One region of the Pseudoalteromonas sp. Scap06 genome, then DNA from elsewhere that is predicted to be linked to it. Evidence: predicted binding sites of a transcription regulator. Region 1 holds the regulator's gene; the other holds the start of a gene.
The links. Region 1 encodes ArgR, which controls arginine synthesis, uptake and breakdown. Its sites were predicted from a motif close to ANTGAATANNTATTCANT; they were not measured.

Region 1 (7,721 bases):
ATTACTCAGCTACGATAGTTACGTATTTACGGTTTAAAGGACCTTTTTGTTCAAACTGAACTTTACCATCTGCTTTTGCGAAGATAGTGTGGTCTTTACCGATACCTACGTTTGCGCCTGGGTGGAAACGAGTTCCACGCTGACGAACAATGATGCTACCCGCTAGAACTGATTCGCCACCAAAACGCTTAACACCTAGGCGTTTGCTTTCTGAATCACGACCGTTACGAGTACTACCAGCTGCTTTTTTATGTGCCATTTCTAAGTACCTCTAATTAAGCGCTAATGCTAGTGATTTTAACTTCAGTGAACCATTGACGATGGCCCATTTGCTTACGAGAATGCTTACGGCGTCTAAATTTAACAACCTTAATTTTCTCACCGCGACCGTGTGAAACAACCTCAGCTGTTACTTTACCACCGTTTACGAACGGTACACCAATCTCGATCTTCTCACCATCAGCAACTAAAAGTACTGAATCAAATTCCACTGCCGCACCAGTTTCAACGTCTAATTTTTCAAGACGAATCGTTTGACCTTCAGTCACACGATGCTGTTTACCACCACTTTGGAAAACCGCGTACATAATTAACTCCGTCTGTGCACCCTCAAATCGGCGCAACTAAAATATTCTTCGATAGGGCGCGAAGTTTACGCTAACGCGAAATAACTAGCAAGCCTATTTTTATAATTAAATGAATAAAAAGTAGCTACATTGAGGGCAATTCAATATTTCCCCTATTTTATATGAAAATCCCCCTTTGCCAAGCGCTTTTTAACGGTTACAGAAAATAAATTTGTAATAACAAAGCAAGCCCATGTAGTTCAATTAACCGCCAGGGGTGATTCAAAATTAAACCACGCCGTTTAATCATTTATTCAGCTAGTTAATAGGTCATTTAACCTACTTAAGGGTGTTTTTTTAAGGAATCATCACAAAATATCGAGCTGATGCGTTTTTTGTTGTACAATCTGCGCCGTTCACACATTAAAATTGGCTCGGAGATCAATGGATATAAAAGCTATCCAGGCGTTAATCGAAAGCGATATGAATGACGTCAATCAACTAATACATGCGCAAATGCGCTCAGATGTGGCGTTAGTTAATCAACTTGGTTTGTATATTGTTAACAGCGGTGGCAAACGTGTTCGCCCCATGTTAGCTATTTTGGCGGCTAAAGCGCTAGGTTACCAAGGCAAAGATCACATTACGCTAGCAACAATTATTGAATTTATTCATACCGCAACGCTTTTACATGACGATGTGGTAGATGAATCTAACTTGCGCCGTGGCACACCCACAGCAAATGCCGAGTTTGGTAATGCCGCAAGTGTCCTCGTGGGAGACTTTATTTATACTCGCTCGTTTCAGCTAATGGTAGGCCTTGGTAAAATGCAGATAATGCAAGTGTTGGCCGATGCAACCAATATTATTGCTGAAGGCGAAGTGCTGCAATTAATGAACTGTAATGACCCAGATACTACTGAAGCCAGTTATATGCAGGTTATTTACTCTAAAACCGCTAAGTTATTTGAAGCTGCAACCGGGCTAGCTGCCATTATAACTGAGCAAGATGACAGTGTATTAAACGCACTCAATTTGTACGGTATGCATTTAGGCACTGCTTTTCAGTTGGTGGATGATGTTTTAGATTACAACGCCGATGCCGACCAACTGGGTAAAAACATTGGTGATGACTTAGCTGAAGGCAAACCTACATTACCACTAATTTATGCCATGAAACACGGTAGCGAGCATCAAACACAGTTAATAAGAGATGCAATAGAGCACTGTAATGGTATGGCGCATCTAGATGAGATACTCGCTGCACTTAAACATACCAATGCCCTTGAGTTCACTATGCAAAAAGCAGAGCAAGAAGCAGAGAAAGCGATTGCTTGTTTAGATTGCTTAGCTGAGTCGAATTACAAGCAAGCATTAATTAGCTTAGCTAGAATAGCGGTTGATCGCGACCACTAAGTTATACTGTGTAGATAATTCCGAGCAATAAAAAAGCCTGCAAATGCAGGCTTTTTTTATGGGTTAATTTTGGCTATTACGCCATAAAATCAACACCTTCTTTAATGTCTTTTTTCAGAGTTTCAAGCATGTCATTTTTTGCTTGCTCTTCAAATGCGCTTAGTGTGCCGTAAGAAAGAATTTCTTCTACGCCATTTTTACCTAAACGTACTGGATGTGCGAAGTACTCTGCATCACCATTTTCAACAGCAACGTATGCATAATCTACAACGTCTTCACCTTGTAAGCCTTTAACTAAAGACATACAAAAACGTGCAGCAGCAGCACCCATTGATAATGTTGCAGAACCACCGCCCGCTTTAGCATTAACTACTTCAGTACCCGCATTTTGGATACGTGGAGTCAGTGCAGCCACTTCTTCATCAGTGAAAGTAACACCTTCAACTTGAGAAAGTAACGGTAGAATAGTTGTACCTGAGTGACCACCAATTACTGGAACTTTAACGCTTGCTACGTCAACGCCTTTAAGCTCAGCAATGAACGCTTCTGAACGGATCACATCGAGTGTTGTAATACCAAATACACGCTTAGCATCGTAAGTTCCTGCTTTTTTAAATACTTCAGCAACAATTGGTACAGTACCGTTAACTGGGTTAGTAATAATACCCACAAGCGCTTTAGGACAGTTAGCAACAATGCCTTCTGCTAATGTTTTGATGATACCAGCGTTAACATTAAATAAATCAGCACGATCCATACCAGGCTTACGTGGCATACCCGCTGGAATAAGAACGATATCACAGCCTGTTAGTGCCTTATCTAAATCGTCTGCACCAAAACCTGCAACTTTAACATCTGTTGGGATGTGAGAAAGGTCAACAGCAACACCAGGAACTACTGGCGCAACATCATATAGTGATAATTCAGAGCCAGCTGGTAAGCCTGTTTTTAATAATAAAGACAACGCTTGACCGATACCGCCTGCAGCACCTAATACAGCAACTTTCATTGGAATTCTCCGTGATTTGAGGTAGGAAATATTTGTGGTTCATAAGATAAAGAAATTAACGACTAAAAACAAATTTATCCTGCTTATTTTAGCTATATTTTCGACCATAGTTGTAAACTTTGCTGTTTAAACGCAGCAAAATGGCAACTTAAGCAAACATCTGCTGCATAATTATGCATTTTTGTGTAGAATTTGCAGTATCTATTACATAACTAATTAGACACTATGCAACCACAAGATAAACAAGAAGCATTGGTTAAAGCCTTTAAAGCACTTTTAAAAGAAGAAAACTTTGGCTCACAAGGCGAAATAGTTGATGCGTTAAAAGAGCAAGGCTTTGATAATATTAGCCAGAGTAAAGTGTCGCGAATGTTAAGTAAGTTTGGCGCGGTACGCACCCGTAATGCAAAACAAGAAATGGTATACTGTTTACCCGCTGAAATGGGGGTACCAACCGCTAAGAGCCCGTTGCGCCAGCTCGTTATTGATATTATGCATAACGAAATGATGATTATTATTCGCACCAGCCCTGGAGCTGCTCAACTCATTGCGCGTTTACTTGACTCATTAGGCAAAGCTGATGGCGTATTAGGCACTATTGCCGGCGATGATACTATTTTTATAGCACCAGCTAAAATCTCAGAAATAGACCTCACACTAGAGCGTGTTCGTATTTTATTTGATACGGTTTAATCACTAACGCTGTAATAAAGACGGCTATGAATAATACATAGCCGTTTTGTAATTGTTATAACTGCTTTAAAAATCGTACTGAGGGGGCAAAAAATGCAGAGCCCATATCCGCCTGAGTAAAATCAAGCCAGTGATCATAATTCTCTCCCTGCCCTAGTCGGCTAGTTAGCACTTTTTCGAATGCATCCCCTTTAGCAGAGCACGTAATCACTAACATACCTTGCTCATACACATCGCCATAAGGCATGCTTTGGTTAAGTAACAGTGCCTGACCTTGGTCATCTTTTAATTCACTGCGGGTCGCATGGCTGCTCTCAAGTGCGGGGCTGAGTAAGGTATTATCAAGGCGTGTGCGACCCATTATTTGCTCTTGTTCATGTAATGACAAATGCTGCCACAAGCTCAAGTCATGTTTGAAGCGCTGCACATGAATGTAACTACCTTGGTCTTCAAAACTATCCGGTTTGTTTATTAATGCCGTTACACGCTTTTGACGGCCATGTGGGGTATCGCCCGCATAAATAAAGCCATTAAAATCACGGCCATCTAAAAAGCGAAAATTACGAATTTGCTCCACCAGCTCAACATCAGGGGTGAATAGTTTGAGTATTTGTAGTGCAAACAAATGATTCACGTCTTCTCTGTCTGAGCGGATTTGCACAAACAAATCACATGGCCTTGCACTCATAACAAAGTCGCTATGGGTAATATTAGGAAAGCTTTGCAGCTCACTTGGCATGAAGTCAGGTAAAATATGTGGCCAATATTGCGCACCAATTGCCACCATGCAAGAAAGCATAGATTCAGAAAACTGATCACTAAACTCATCTTCAATATCGCTCACTTTTTTAAGCTTAGCGCGAAGTGATTCGTCGTGACCGTCAAGTACATTAAAAAATAAGTGCAAACCGTGTAAGTTTGCTTCAGCACAAATCCCTGATTGCGCTTGCACCATTGTTATTCCTTACTTTTTAGAGCAAAACACAGTGATTAATTACGATTCAAAAAAATTCACAGTGTGCGGTTTTATTTTTATTATAACCTGTTCATTAATTTCAAATGACTGGCCATACTGAGCTGCAACTTCTATTTCTTGTTCAGCAATAACCACAGTGTATACATAGGCAGAGCCGATGAAACGACTACTTAGTATTGTAACGCACTCACACTGCAGCAGCTCGTTATTGTTATTAGTGGCAAGCTCAAGCTGGTGTGGACGCACATAAATAACCCCCTTTTCAGCCACTGCGTGTTGCTGTGGCAGTATTGACTTAACCACACCAAACTGCGTTTCATATTCAGTGGCTGTTAATGCAGTTGCGCTTAAGTATATGCCCTGACCCAGAAATTCTGCAACCTCCTTTGAACTTGGTTTAGCAAAAAGCTGTTCTGGGGTGCCTTGCTGCGCAATTTTACCTTGGTGCATAACCGCAAGTGTATCTGAAAATGCAAACGCCTCTTCTTTTGAGTGAGTAACAAATACTGCCGACACTTGTTGAGCTTTAATAATACGTCTTATATCAGCGATTAACTCAAATCGGACTTGGGTATCAATATTAGAAAACGGCTCATCTAACAATAGTAAGCTGGGTTTATAAGCTAATGCACGCGCAATCGCTACCCGCTGCTGTTGACCACCTGAGAGTTGATGTGGATATCTATCTGCGCAGCCAACCAAGTGCACAAGTTTTAACATTTCATCCACGCGAGCCTGTTTATCCGTTTTGCTCATACCGCTTAGACCAAAGCCAATATTATTCGCCACCGTTAAATGTGGGAACAATGCGTAGTCTTGAAACATCATGCCAATATTACGATGCTCTGGTGACACAAACGTATTGGCGTCACTGACTAACTTACCATCAATAAATACCTGTCCTTGTTTGGCTTCAATTAACCCTGCAATGGCTTTAAGCGTGGTGGTTTTGCCGCAGCCACTGGCACCGAGTAAACACACTATTTCGTCTTTACCTAAGGTTAAGTCTAAATCATCTACAACCTTAGTCCCGTTATATGCATAGCTCACACCTTGTAAAATCAAACTACTCATTTAACTACGTTGCTCCATTGAACGATTAATAAAATATAACGGAATAAAACCTACCACCACTATAAATAAAGCTGATATGGAGGCCAGCTCTAATTGTTCATCGCTAACATATTGAAACACGTGCGTAGCTAAACTTTCAAAATCAAAAGGCCTTAGCAGTAAGGCTGCGGGCAGCTCTTTCATACACTCAATAAATACCAATAAACCAGCGGTTAATAAGCCTCGGCGTAATAAAGGCAAATGCACTAAGCGTAATGTGTGGCCTTGGCTTTTCCCCATTGACTGACTTGCCATATCAAGCGAGGGGCTAATGCGTGAAAAGCTCGACTCTATAGCACCATGAGCCACGGCGTAAAACCGCACTATATAAGCAAAAATAATAGTGAGTAAGCTGCCAGTCAGTAATAGACCAATATCTAAATCATAAGGAGTCAGAATGCGGTTAATAGTATTTTCTAATAGGGTGAGTGGCAACAATACAGCAATCGCTAATACTGTCCCAGGGAGTGCATACCCGGTACTTGCTAAGCGCCCAGGTATAAGTGGGTTTGCTTGTTTTGCAATGCGCTGATAAAACACCACTAAAACACTCAAAACAATAGTCACTACACTCACTACTGCGGCCACTTTCAAACTTTGCCATGCATAGCTAAAAAATTCACTACTCCACGCTTGATCAAAATACGTGATTGCATACTTGAGCAAAACAACCATGGGAATAATAAATGAGATTATTAAAATAAGGCTACAAAACCCCGTTGCTAACCATGCAGACTTACCTTTAAGAATATAAAGTGCCTCACTGTTCACACTCGATTGACGTTCAAATACAGCTTGGTTACGACGGCTAAAACGCTCGGTGATCAATGCTAAGAATAGCAGTAACAACATCACCCCTGAAATTTTTGCTGCCGCAGTTAATGAGTAATAACCAAACCAAGTATCGTATACTGCGGTGGTTAATGTACTGACTGCAAAGTAGCTAACGGTAGCAAAATCAGCCATGGTTTCCATGCTGATCAAAGCCAGCGCAGCAACAATAGCACCACGAGAAAGCACCAAGCTTACTTTAAAAAAGCTTTTCCATGCACTTAATCCCATTAATTGGCTTGCTTGAACTAATTTAAAGGATTGTTCACGTAGTGCGGTTTTAAAAATTAAATATAAATACGGGTAGAGTACCAGCGCAATCATGATGATAGCCCCTGGCAAAGTGCGTATATCAAAAAACCAGTAATCATTGGGTGATTGCCAACCAAACCATTCTCTTAGTGTTATTTGTATCGGCCCCGCGTAGTCGAGTAAATCCGTGTACACATAAGCAATAATATAGGTAGGCATGGCAAGCGGCAGCATCAGTGCCCATTCAAACTGTTGTTTGCCAGGAAAACGGCAATAAGCGGTGAGCCAACCCAGTGGCAACGCAATCAGACAGCTAAGTAACCCTACACCTAAAACCAGCAATACGGTATTACTTATATAGTCCCACAGCACGGTATTCCACAGGTGAGTAAATACCTCTGAGTCGCCTTGTAAAGATTCTACTAGCAGAAAAAACAACGGGGTCGACAGTAATAACCCTGTCGACCACGCAATAAGCTGCCACTTCGACAGCTGAAATTTATAAGTCATTAAAGATCGAACTTCACCTCATCAATTAGCTTAAGGGCTAACGGACGATATTTGCTAATTTCATCAAGCGGTAAGCTGTCTTCCTTAAAGCTTCCCCATGATGCAACCAAACTTGAAAGCTTAACACCTGGCTTGACCGGGTACTCCATATTGAGCGAGGCATACATATTTTGCGCCTTATTGTCGGTCATATACTCTATAAGTTTCAAGGCATTTTCAGGGTTTTTAGCATACTTAGTAATTACCGCACCCGATACGTTAATATGCGAACCACGGTTAGTTTGGTTTGGAAAATTAATATTAACCGCATCTGCCCACGGTTTTTGCGCTTCATCTTGCAACATTTTACCTAAGT
Region 2 (7,721 bases), 1.4 Mb from region 1:
CATGGCACGATAGCCGATGTATCAAGACCACCTGAATAGGCTAAAACGACTTTTTTAATTGAACTCATAGGTGTTCCTTAACAAAATTTGGATTTAACAATGTAACTAATAGCGCATTTTGCGCATGCATGCGGTTTTCTGCTTGCTGTATAATTTTTGATGCAGGGCCATCCATTACCTCAGAAGTAATTTCAAACTCACGGTGTGCCGGTTGGCAATGTAATACCGTAGTTGCACCGGTTTTTTCTAACAATGCCTGGTTTAATTGATAAGGCATGTATTTTTCTTTTACTTGCTCAAGAGGAGTTGTATCCCCCATTGATACCCAGGTATCGGCGTAAACAACATTAGCGCCTACTGCAGCCTCAACCCTGTCACTTACCATTACAGAAGCGCCATTCATCGCTGCTATTTGCTCTGCTTTTTTAAGTACTTGCGAATCAGGTGAGCTGCCTTTTGGTGTTACAGCGACAAAGTCTGTTCCTAAAGTAGCGGCTAATAGCATTAATGAGTGTGTTACATTATTGCCCTCACCTAGGTAGGCAAGCTTTAACTGGCTAACATCACCATGTACTTCTTGTAGCGTTAAAAAATCAGCTAATGCTTGGCATGGGTGATATAAATCACACAAACTGTTAATCACAGGAACGGATGAATACTCACCGAGTGTCGTTAACGTACTGTGCTGATTAACCCGCGCAACAATCCCGTCTGCCCAAGTCGAAATATTTAAGGCAAAATCTTTTATTGATTCGCGGGCGCCCATTGCACCATTTTGTTGGTCAAGGTAAACCGCATGGCCCCCTAAACGGTTTATACCAATATCAAATGAAAGGCGAGTACGTAAACTTTGCTTTTCAAACAAAGTAACCACTGACTTACCAGCTAATACTTGGCTATATTTACTCGGGCTTTCTTTAATATCTTGCGCTAACTTTAATAAATTTAGTGCGCCTTGTTGGTCTAATTCTAGACCCGTTAAAAAATCTTTAAACATGTTCAACCTATGGTGTTACTTTAGTTCCGACATGCTCGCCTTGCAGCAAAGCAGTTAAGTTTTCTGGCTTTTGCCAGCTGGAAATGTACACACCGCGTCGTAAATGTTGGGCAGCGTGAAGACTGGTCTTAACTTTGACCTCCATCCCGCCCACAATTACTCCCTCTGCAATTAAAGTATCAATGTGTTTTGTGTCAAGTTGATGTAAAGGCTGCTTATTGGCATCAAGTACCGCCTCTACGTCCGTCATAAAAATAAGTTCTGCATTTAAATTATTTGCCATTGCGGCGGCTGCTTCATCTGCATTAACGTTGTATAACAAGCCCTGTTCATCAAAGCCGATAGAGCTGATGATTGGTAACCGGCCAACACTGAGTAAATCATCAATAATAGAATCAGCATTGTTGTGACATTGACCTACTTGACCCAATGCTTTTAATTTTTGCGAGGCGGTGATCCCTGCTTCATATAAACTTAACCCCACCGGCTTATGACCAACACTAATTGCTTGCGCCATGAGTTGTTTGTTTGCCGCACCCGCAAGGGCTCCAACAATATAAGGCATCTGTTCTTTAGGGCTAATACGTAAACCTTGGTGTTTAGCACTGGCAAAACCAGCCTCTTTTAACCAGCTATCAACTAATGAGCCACCACCATGCACAATCACAAACTGAGCATCATCTTGCTCGTTGAGTATTTCAAATAATGCTTTAGCGGCATTTTCAGTATTGAGTACTGCACCACCGAGTTTAATAACCCACGTTTTACTGCTCATCTAAACGCTCCTATTAGACCTGTAGTGTGGGGAAGCCCCATTGATAAATTAATACATTGCAAAGCCTGACCAGCTGCCCCTTTTAATAAGTTGTCAATTGCTGCCATTACTATTAACTGTGAGCCTTGCTGCTGCCACGCAATATCTACATAAGGTTGTTTGGCCACCCCTTTAATCGAAGGGATTTTGCTGCCAAGCAAACGAATTAATGGCTCATCAGCCAATACTTGATAAGCTTTAGCTACTTGCTCACTGGTCACACCCGGCTTTAATTGCACATAAATAGTTTCTAAAATACCGCGCGGAAAATTACCTAAATGAGGAGTAAATAACACCTCATGACCTAGGTGCTGTTGTATTTCAGGCCCGTGACGGTGATTAAACAAACCATAGGGTGCAAGTGATACCTCACAAAAATGAGTCCCTAGGCTGGCTTTACGCCCTGCGCCCGTTACGCCAGAAACTGCATTAATAATAATTTTTTCATCACTCAACAAACACGCTTGCTGAAGAGGCTTTAATGCATTTAATGCAGCCGTTGGATAGCAGCCAGCAACAGCAATTAACTGAGCATCAGTAATGGCTTTACTATTCCATTCAGCAAGACCATAAGCCGCTTGATTAAGTAGTTCTGGGTGTTGGTGTTCAAAACCATAATAAGTAACGTAATCATCATTACTTGCAAGACGATAGCCACCGGAAAGGTCAAATACCTTTTTGCCCATCGCTAAAAACTGAGGCGCTAAATCCACACTTACTTTATGATCGGTGCACAGACAAACGTAATCTGCTGAATGAGTGATATCAGCAAGTGCATGTTCATTTAGTGGCTGCAGAGGTAAATCAAGTAATCCTAAATGCTCAGGATACAATTCACTAAGCAATTTATGTTTATCTAAACTTTGCGCTGATACATAACAGCCAGTTAGCGAAAGAGTTGGATGTTTTGCTACTAAGCTAGCCAGTTCTGCGCCGCTGTAACCGCTGGCACCTATAATTACTACGTTCATTATTTACTCTTTATCTAAAATTAGTGACCACATTCCATGTTGTTTGTTTACACTAGGGTATAACCCAGCCAAACAGATTAAATTTATGAGTGATAACTATCGTCGTATTATTTTCATGGCGTAACTTTAATATATTTATGCTTAAAAAGTGAATTGATATTCATCATAAATACTTTTATATTGTTATGCAATTAAAATGAATACTTATTTTGGAATTTTTTATGTCTCTGCCGTCATTTATTTCGATGTACCAGCAATTGATTGCTGCCCCCTCTATTAGTGCCATTGAAGATCATTTATGCATGAGTAATAAGAGTGTCATTGAATTGCTAGCGCAATGGTGTCAAAGCTTAGGTTTTACCTGTGAAATAATAGAATTAAAAGGCAACAAAGGCCGCTACAACTTATTAGCAAAACGCGGTCAAGGTGACGGCGGTTTAATGCTGGCAGGTCACACTGATACGGTGCCATTTGATGATAGTCGTTGGAATCACAACCCATTTAAATTAACTGAGCGAGATAATAAACTATATGGCTTAGGTAGCATTGATATGAAAGGTTTTTTTGCTTTTGTACTGCAGGCTATTAGTGAGCTTGATGAAAAGCAACAAACACAACCAATTTTAATATTAGCCACCGCAGACGAAGAAACCACTATGGCTGGCGCACAACAAATCTGTAAGCACCCAAATTTAAAGCCAAGTCGCTGTATTATTGGTGAACCTACTGATATGACGCCGGTATTTACTCATAAAGGTCATATGAGTACAGCAATAAGAGTTGTCGGCCGTTCAGGACATAGCTCAGATCCCGAACGGGGTCTTAACGCCATCGAAGTGATGCATAAAGTGATTACAAAATTGCTAATCTTAAAAGAACAACTTAAGAATAAATATTCAATAAATCACTTTGAAATTCCTTACCCAACGCTCAATTTAGGCAATATTCATGGGGGCGATAATGCGAATCGGATTTGCGGTTGCTGTGAAATGCACATTGATATGCGCCCTCTTCCTGGCTTAAGTGTACAAGAGCTGCAAGCATTGCTGCTTGATGCAACCTACGATATAAATCAGCAATACCCTAATTCGGTCAGTGTGATTGATTTACATGAGCCAATTCCAGCATTTACAGGAAGCACAGACAGCGCGTTAGTTAAACTTGCCGAAAATATAGCAGGGCAAAAAGCAGTGGCTGTTAATTACTGTACTGAGGCACCATTTATACAACAACTGGGTTGTGAAACCATCGTCATGGGACCGGGTTCAATTAACCAAGCGCATCAGCCCGATGAATATTTAGCGATGGAAAAAATAAAGCCTTCGCAACAAATTATCAGCAACCTCATAAAGGCGAGTTGCTTTTAATCAGTAACAAAAAAGACGCTATTAAGCGTCTTTTTTATAGCATTTATATTTAACCTGAACTCTGAGTAATATATCTATCTCAAGCAGCTATTTTTAGCGCTAACTGCGTTGAATTTACTTGCAATAGGCTAGCTATTGACGCGTAAGTTCGCCTTGTTTTCACTGAAAATCTCTGGCTAGAGAAAATAAACATAAATATCATCTTTGATTCAATATGTTAGTAAATCTCTTAACCAGAGTTCAGGTTAGTTACATATATTTTCGTAAATACTTTTTAAATACAGGGTCGGTTTGAGCTAGTTCTTTCTGCTCATCTAATATCTCTTTTAATATTGCACCTGATGTAAGCGGATTCGCAAGCACCACTCTAAATACCACGGTTGGTTGGTTATCATATTGAACTGGCGTTAAACGTGTACGCGATACAAACGAGCGACCTGATTCACGTTGACGTTTTTGCATGCTTGCAGTAAAACGATTAAGCGCGGCAAAAATATCTAAACGGGTTTGTGCGTTGGCCTGTGCTATCGCATTTTTAATTTGCTTAGGGACATAACGATAAGTTAGCAAACATAGCTCAGGTTCTGATATTAATTCAAAGTCTTCATCTGCTTTTATCAAATCAGCAAAGTAACGGGCTTTTTTAATACTGCGATCGATAAGCATTTCGTAGCCTTTACGACCAATAACACGTAAGCAAGCATGCACTAACATCGCCATACCAGGGCGGCTCCCCTCAAGGGTATGGCTGCCTAAATCTTTAGAGCCTTTACGTAAAATATATTCAGCATGATGCTCTATGGCATCAGTTGCAGCAGGGTCTTTAAACAGCACCAAACCTGCTCCCATCGGTACATACATTTGTTTATGCGCATCAATGGTGATTGAATCTGCATGCTCAATACCTTTTAAAAGGTGCCTATGGGTATTAGACAGTAAAGTAGCTCCGCCCCACGCCGCATCAACATGAAAATGGCAATTAATTTCTTGTGCTAAATTAGCCATGTCTTCAAGTGGATCGATATTACCAGTTTCAGTCGTTCCGGCTACACCAATAATTGCCATCACTTTAATGCCTTGCGCTTCAAGCTCTAGCGCTTTTTCTCGCATAGAATCTACATCAACTTTATTATCAGCCGATGTTTTAATACCAATTAAATTCTCACGGCCAATACCTAGTAAATCTACCGATTTGCCCAACGAGTAATGACCTCGCTCAGAGATTAAAACCGCCAGTCCTTTGTAACCATAATGAAGCATTCCCGCCACTAAACCTTGTGCAGCAATGCCTTTAAAGTTGCCATCTGCTTTTAATAAGCGGTTGCGGGCAATCCAAAGTGCTGTAATGTTAGCTACTGTGCCACCAGAGCAAAATGCTCCTAAAGAGGTTTTTGCACTGTGCATCCATTTAGAATAAAAGCCATCATTTTGTCCATAAGCTAGATGATGCATCATTCCTAAAACTTGACGCTCTAATGGGGTAAACGCTTTTGAGGTTTCTATTTTTACAAGGTTTTGATTTAGCCCAACCATTAATTTAGAAAGCGGCAGTAAAAAATGTGGCAGAGCAGATGTCATGTGACCAATAAAGCTTGGCGCTGCGGTATGTACAGAATGAGCAACCAGCTGTTCCATAATATCTTGGGCATAGCAAGACACAAACGTTGGCTCTTCAGGGATAGCCGCCGATTGAAAATCTTTTTCTATTTCATGTAATGGTTTTTCAATTGCCGCGATATTTTCGTTTAAGAAACCTGCTAAATTACTCGAAATTTCAAGCTCTATTTTGCTCAAAGTTGAGTCAGGGGCCTCTGGAACGGTAAATATCCGTTTGAGGCTTTCTTTAGAGGCGACGGCACAACGCTTTTGATCCATCTTCATACCTAGTGTGTGACTAAAACACCTGTTAGTTTGTAAAACACGCTAATTTAAGGTGTTTTTAAGCAACGGCATTTCTAAAAAATTGCGCTAACTTTACTGCAATATGACAAAAATGTCTCGTTTTAAGCCATAAAAGACAATACAAAATAGATAACATTTCACTATTTTTTATATTTAGTACAAAGGGTAATTAAAATATTGGGCATTTATAATTTTTAAGTATAATAAATCTAACAAAAAATAAGGATGTTACATGCTAAAAGGAAATCTAAAATTAACTCGGTTGGCGCTCGGTACCGTCTTTTTTTTAGTCAGCTTAATAATCTACAGTTACTACACCTACACTGCCATCAATAATGATGTGATACGCAGCATTGATAATCGTTTATTAAATGCAGCCACCAGCGTAAAGTACATTTTAGGTAGTGATTATCACGATAAAGTAGCGCAAGAAATTAGCTTTTCAAGCTATCAAAATAAAGCCGACCAGCTTTCGGCATTGGCCAATGATTTAAATATAGATTATTTATATTCAATGGTACTGATTGATGAGAATGTTTATTTTACTGCCTCTAGCTACACTCAAGATGATCAAAATAACGGTAAAGTTACTCAGTTTTTAGATCTTTATCCCGAAGCCACGCCAATAACTATGGCTGCATTTTTATCAACGGCCCCTATTTTTGAAACCTCAACAGCGCATCGCGGCCATTCTAAAACAGTATATATTCCTCATCTGGCAAAAAATGGCAGAACCTATATTACAGCTGCAGATATTAGCGTTGATAAAATTAGCAATGCGTTAAAAACAGACTTATATCAATCTATGTTTCATTTTTGCTGCGTAATTATTATTTTATTAATAGTTTATATTCTTTATTACTATGGAGTACGTCGTTCATTAATGAGCGACCATGCAAGCGGATTTGAAAATCATATTGCCTTAGAAAAACGGCTAAAAAAAAGCAATGAACATCATTTACAAATTGCGATTATTTTAGTGAACGAAATTGATAATATCAGCCGTTTTTTTGGCACAAAAACAGCCGATGAAGTGATGAAAAAGCTGCTCACTCACTTTAAGCAGCAAGCCCGTTTGCACGCACGTATTTATCGTATTGCAACTAATAAACTCGCTATTTTGACTGATAAAGAAACTCCCTTTGATGAGCTATATAGCATCATCCAGTCACATGATAAAAATATACCGTTTTTAAATCAGCCTTTTATTTATATTACCCTTAACGCTGGTGTAGCTAGAGGCAATAAGTCATTACTGCTTAAGAATGCTCATATTGCGTTACTGCAATCTAAGCAGAGCGATCAGAGCATAGTTAACTACTGTGAGGCAATTAACGACGCTAAATCTCTATATTTATATAATGTTGAAATAGCAAAAGAAATTCGTGAAGCATTTGATGCTCATCGTGTTGTTCCTTACTTCCAGCCGGTTATAAATACTCATACCGATGAAGTTATTAGGTATGATTGCTCACCGAGAATAGTCACTTCACAAGGGGAGATTTTAACCCCTGATACCTTTGCAAATGCACTAGATAGACTGCGTATGAATGGCATGTTAACCCATACCCTATTTACTCAATGTGTTTCACGTTTTCGTAAATCGGCAATTTGTTGGGAGCTAACAGTGTGCGCTGAAAACATTGCTGATCCCACTATTTATGATCATA

Region 2: argC (N-acetyl-gamma-glutamyl-phosphate reductase) is a predicted target of ArgR. The motif match lies at 2,930-2,947, and genes of this name have one in related genera.

Annotation. Positions count from the first base shown of each region.
Region 1 is NZ_CP041330.1:2,870,171-2,877,891, forward strand. It holds gene rpmA (50S ribosomal protein L27) at 2-259, opposite strand; gene rplU (50S ribosomal protein L21) at 276-587, opposite strand; gene ispB (octaprenyl diphosphate synthase) at 1,011-1,982, shown strand; gene mdh (malate dehydrogenase) at 2,059-2,991, opposite strand; gene argR (transcriptional regulator ArgR) at 3,217-3,684, shown strand; gene FLM47_RS13300 (Dyp-type peroxidase) at 3,740-4,639, opposite strand; gene FLM47_RS13305 (ABC transporter ATP-binding protein) at 4,679-5,734, opposite strand; gene FLM47_RS13310 (iron ABC transporter permease) at 5,735-7,366, opposite strand; gene FLM47_RS13315 (Fe(3+) ABC transporter substrate-binding protein) at 7,366-7,721, opposite strand, start outside.
Region 2 is NZ_CP041330.1:858,694-866,414, reverse strand. It holds gene FLM47_RS03965 (argininosuccinate synthase) at 1-68, opposite strand, end outside; gene FLM47_RS03960 (ornithine carbamoyltransferase) at 65-997, opposite strand; gene argB (acetylglutamate kinase) at 1,005-1,772, opposite strand; gene argC (N-acetyl-gamma-glutamyl-phosphate reductase) at 1,769-2,782, opposite strand; gene argE (acetylornithine deacetylase) at 3,004-4,149, shown strand; gene panP (pyridoxal-dependent aspartate 1-decarboxylase PanP) at 4,399-6,024, opposite strand; gene FLM47_RS03935 (GGDEF domain-containing protein) at 6,284-7,721, shown strand, end outside.